DNA from 2 places in the Lactococcus sp. KTH0-1S genome. Region 2 is predicted to be linked to the other one. Evidence: riboswitches for the same ligand, from Rfam matches in the RefSeq annotation. Region 2 holds a riboswitch; the other holds the start of a gene.
What was found. A riboswitch is a leader RNA that binds a small molecule or an ion and turns the genes downstream of it on or off. The one in region 2 is predicted to bind fluoride.

Region 1 (2,461 bases), 810 kb from region 2:
TAGGCAATTGTCATAATTGGTAGGATATATTGAACCGAACCAAAGCCAAAGACCTCCGCAGCAATAAAAATTGGCCCAAAATAAGAGTTTGTTGCGGCTGAAAAAATTGAAACATAACCCGCAGCAGCCACAAATTCGACAGGTAAACCAAAGAGCATAGCCAAAGCTGCACCCAATGTTGAACCAATAGCAAAGAGTGGTGTGACTTCCCCACCTTGGAAGCCAGCAGAAATTGATAAAACCGTAAAGATTAATTTTAATATCCAATCATATCCATTGATATGTCCACCATTAAAACTTAAAGAAATCAAATTTGTCCCAAGACCAGCATAACGGTCCAAATGAATAACAAGTAAACCAATTGAGATGACAATTCCCATCAAAATAATTCTATAATAAGGATTAACAATTCTTTTAGCGACGGTTGCTTTCATAAAAGCTAAAGATTCCGCAAAAAATCTTCCTACAAGTCCAAAACAAACGGCAATGACAGCCAATTTTAAAAGAACCAAAGGGTCAATATGAATGTTAGTATTGATTGCGAAAGAAAATTTTTCTAATCCCAAACTGCTTGAAGTCCAACTTGCAACATATGAACCAACCAAAGCTGGGATTAAAGCTCTATACTCAATTTTACCCAACATTAAAATTTCAATAGCAAAGAAAGTTGCCGCGATTGGCGTTTGAAAGAGCCCTGCAAAACCAGCAGCCATACCAGTAATCAAAAGTATTTTTTTAGCTTCTTTTGCTGAGAGTTTTTTACCAATCGCATGTCCAATCACACCACCAATTTGAACTGCAACTCCTTCACGACCAACACTGGCACCAAACAAATGAGAAAGCCAAGTCGAGAAAACAATCAGCGGAACAAGACGTTTTGGAATATCTTCTCGCCCATGATTCCCCGCTTCAAAAATTAGGCCAATTCCTTTTTGGCTGTCTTTACCAAAATTCTTATAAATATAAACGATTAAGAGACCAGCTAAGGTTAAAAATGGAATTAAATATAGGGCATGACTATCTCTAAATTCAGTAATATAGATAAGCCCTCGACCAAATATAGCATCAACAATACCAATCAATCCCCCAATAATTACAGCTAAGAAGACATATAAAATTGCGCTTCTTGAAATTCCTACTTTAAAAAAATTCATTTTTGAAACTCCTTGTTTGTGAGTTTAACTCACTTTATAATACTTTACAAAACAAAAGGCGCTACAAACAAGACTACTTGGAGATAGCCTTTTGTTTGTAGGCGCCATTAGTTTTAAGATTTTATTCTTAAAGCGGTTTCGGGTGTGCACCATACCCATCATTTATTAATATTTATTTTAACATTTTATGAAATATTTGCAAGAAAAAGCTCAGTCGCGCATCCCATTCTTACGTTGAATTTCTTTAAGTTTATCCGGAGTAACATCTTCTCCTGTTTTTTCATCAATAACTTTGATGGTTTCAACTTGTGAGCGGAAATTTGCTTTAACACTATCGAGGTAAGCACGACGTAAAAGGGCTTGTTCTTCAAGCTCAGCTTCTGATAATCCTTCTGCTTTCTTCTTACGCGCTAATTCATTAATACGTTCTACTTGTTCATTTGTAATTGCCATTTCTTAGTTCCTTTCTTCATGAATATTTTTAAAATTACTGACAGAACTCAAATTTTACTGACAGCTTTTTAGAGTCATAAATAAACTTTCTGTCAGTAAATTTATCAATTTTATTTTGTATTAATCAAAGAAAAATCAGCCATAACGCTTGTTAATGCAACAACTTCTGACAACAACGCAATACGATTATCACGAACTGCTAAATCTTCAGCCATTACCATTACACTTTCAAAGAAAGTTTCAATTGCAGGTGCAAGTGAATGAACAATTGCTCTGAATTTTTCTTCACCAGGCATATAAGTCCATTGATTTTGAAGAGAAATAACAACATTATAAAGTGCTTCTTCTGCATCTTCTTCAAAAAGTGTTGGATTTATTTCTTTAATATCTTTTGCTTTTTTAACCAAATTAATTGAACGTGAAACATTTTCAATTGCTGGTTTAAAAGGTTCGTGAAGTTTGTGGCCATCAATGACAAAAGCTGATTCCATCATGTTTGTAATATCAAAGCTTGAACTATTAATTGCCGCTTCAACAATATCATGACGATCGAGTTTTTCAAGCAAGAGTTTTTGAATACGTGCTTTGACAAAATCCAAAATTTCAAGATGATTTTCACCTTCAAATTGGTCGATAAATAAAGATAAATCGAAATGCCAATTCATTTTTTCAATAATACGAATCAAGCCTTGTACTGCTCGACGTAGGGCATAAGGGTCATTTGAACCAGAAGGAATTAAACCAACATTAAAGAAAGAGAGGACTGAATCAATTTTATCAGCTGCTGCAAGCACTGAACCGACTTTTGTTTCAGGCAATTCTCCCTCGGCTGAAGTTGGCATATAATGTTCACG
Region 2 (2,461 bases):
TGTCTTATAGCCTGCTTTTCTCGCTAAACTAATGGCTTCAATCGCTTCAGTTACTGTTCCGATTTGATTAAGTTTAATCAAAATAGCATTTGCTACGCCTTTTTTAATTCCTTCTTTGAAAATTTCGGGATTTGTCACAAAAATATCATCACCTACTAATTGAATTTTTTGACCTTGAGCTTTCGTTTGAGCTGCAAAGCCCTCCCAGTCATGTTCAGAAAATCCATCTTCAATAGAAATAAGTGCTGGATATTTTTCAACTAAATTTTCATAGTAAGTCAATAGTTCTTTAGAAGTCAATTTTTGCCCTTCAAAACGATAAACTTTTTCTTTATCATCATAAAATTCGCTTGAAGCTGGGTCAATGGCAATCGCAATTTCTTCACCAGGAACATATTCTGCACTTTCAATTGCTTGATAAAGTGTAGCAATTGCATTTTCAGTAGAACCAAGTTTAGGGGCAAAGCCACCTTCATCACCTACGGCTGTTTCTAGCCCTTTGTCAGCTAAAATTTTCTTCAGAGTATGGTAGATATTTGCAATTTTTTCTAAACCATCGCGAAAACTTTCCCGTTTGACTGGTGTAATCAAAAATTCTTGAACGTCAATTCCTGAATCGGCATGTACTCCACCATTAATGACATTGAAAAATGGTTGTGGAAGTTCCAAATCAACTCCACCAAGATAGCGATAGAGTGGAATTTTTTCACTATTCGCTGCCGCACGAGATATGGCCATTGAAACCCCTAAAATTGCATTAGCCCCTAAACGAGATTTATTTTTTGTCCCGTCAAGCTCAATCATCAAATGATCTAATTTTGCTTGATTAAATGGTGATTGTCCTTTCAAGGCTTCATAAATTTCGCCATTGACATTTGCGACGGCTTTAGAAACGCCTTTCCCTTGAAGACGGTCTCCACCATCTCTTAATTCAACTGCTTCACGGTCTCCGGTTGATGCTCCTGAGGGTACTGCTGCGCGTCCTAGTGTTCCATCTGTTAATCTAACATCTACCTCAGCGGTTGGATTTCCTCTAGAATCAAAAATTTCTCTTGCGTGGATGTTTTCGATTGTGACTGTCATAATAAATCTCCTTTTCTTTGCCTTTAATGCCTTGTAAGTCAAAGAAAAAATGGCAGACTACAAGGCAAAAAAAGGCTTTGCTTTGTAGGCGCCATTAGATTCAAGCTATTTCTTGAAACGGTTTCGGGTGTGCACCATACCCATCTACTATTAATTTACCACTTTATTTTTATGAGGTCAAATTTTTGAAACTTATATTTTAAAAAATACATTTATCATTAAGCAAAATTGTGTTATAATCACTATAATTCGCTCCTGTCAGTAAAGACAGAGCATCAGTAAGGAATGACATGAAAACACTACTTGTTCTATGTGAAGTTAAATATTGGCATGATTTTAGAGAGGGCTTGGCAAAAGTTGGCGTTTCTTTTCTTGGTTTTGATAAGAAAAAACCTAATCGATTTGAGATTGACCAACTTGTTGCCAAAGCTGATTTCGTCGTTATGAGAAACCGAAATGTGGCTCATCATTCAGTTCAATTTGCTAAAGAAGCTTGTAAAGCAACCGATACACCTTTTTGGATTAGTAGTAATTTTGGTTTAGAAACCATTATCAAGCAACTTTCTCAAACTTTTCCAGATGAATCTTTTGAAAGCACCGACCAAAATAAGAAAAGCAAAAGGAAAAATCAAAATAGAGTTCTGCAAAAGCAAAATTCTTTAGCCGAAAGTGCCCAAAGCAAAGAAAGTCAAAATTATTTAAAAGGAAAAAAGAAGCATCTCCCTCTCAAATCGGCGCTAAAAGATTTCAAAATTACTGACGACGAACCAGATTTTACAAAATTATTTAAAAAATAAGCGCTGGCGCATTTGTCAGTGCTTATTTTTAGTGACAGAATTTCTGTCAGAAGATAGCCGTTGGCACTTTAGCGCTTACGGATATACTCAAATGTCCATCAGTAACTTTTAAATTAATTTTTCTTTATGAATTTGTTCAAAAGTTTTTTCACCATCATTGAGTTTTTCCCAAATGACAACTTGTCCTTGTTTTCGAGATTTTGGTACATCGATAATCCGCTGATTTGATGACCCACGGAATTGGAGCATTAAGTTTTTCTTTGATAATTCAAAACGACCGTCAACTAAAATATCTAACAAATCAAGCATTTCTAATTTGTCATCTGTTTCAAGTAGCATCTCTTCCCATGTATAACCTGTCCATGACCAAATATCTTTATCCGGTAACTCACGACGAATCCGTTTGAGCAAAGGAATCAAAAATGTCGTATTCAAGAAAGGTTCCCCACCAAGAAGCGTCAGACCTTGGACATAAGGCTGAGCAAGGTCAGCCATAATTTTATCTTCAAGCTCTTTAGTATAGGGCGTTCCATAACGAAATGACCAAGTGGCTTGATTATAGCAGCCCTCGCAATGAAACA

Region 1: linked by a shared signal. The riboswitch ahead of ACRYLU_RS05335 (voltage-gated chloride channel family protein) and the one ahead of eno (phosphopyruvate hydratase) in region 2 are both predicted to bind fluoride.

The regions. Positions count from the first base shown of each region.
Region 1 covers NZ_CP195165.1:1,071,635-1,074,095, reverse strand. The annotation lists gene ACRYLU_RS05335 (voltage-gated chloride channel family protein) at 1-1,154, opposite strand, end outside; fluoride riboswitch at 1,246-1,320, opposite strand; gene ACRYLU_RS05330 (DUF896 domain-containing protein) at 1,365-1,607, opposite strand; gene glyS (glycine--tRNA ligase subunit beta) at 1,718-2,461, opposite strand, start outside.
Region 2 covers NZ_CP195165.1:266,466-268,926, reverse strand. The annotation lists gene eno (phosphopyruvate hydratase) at 1-1,083, opposite strand, end outside; fluoride riboswitch at 1,162-1,234, opposite strand; gene ACRYLU_RS01365 (DUF2325 domain-containing protein) at 1,374-1,880, shown strand; gene nrdG (anaerobic ribonucleoside-triphosphate reductase activating protein) at 1,989-2,461, opposite strand, start outside.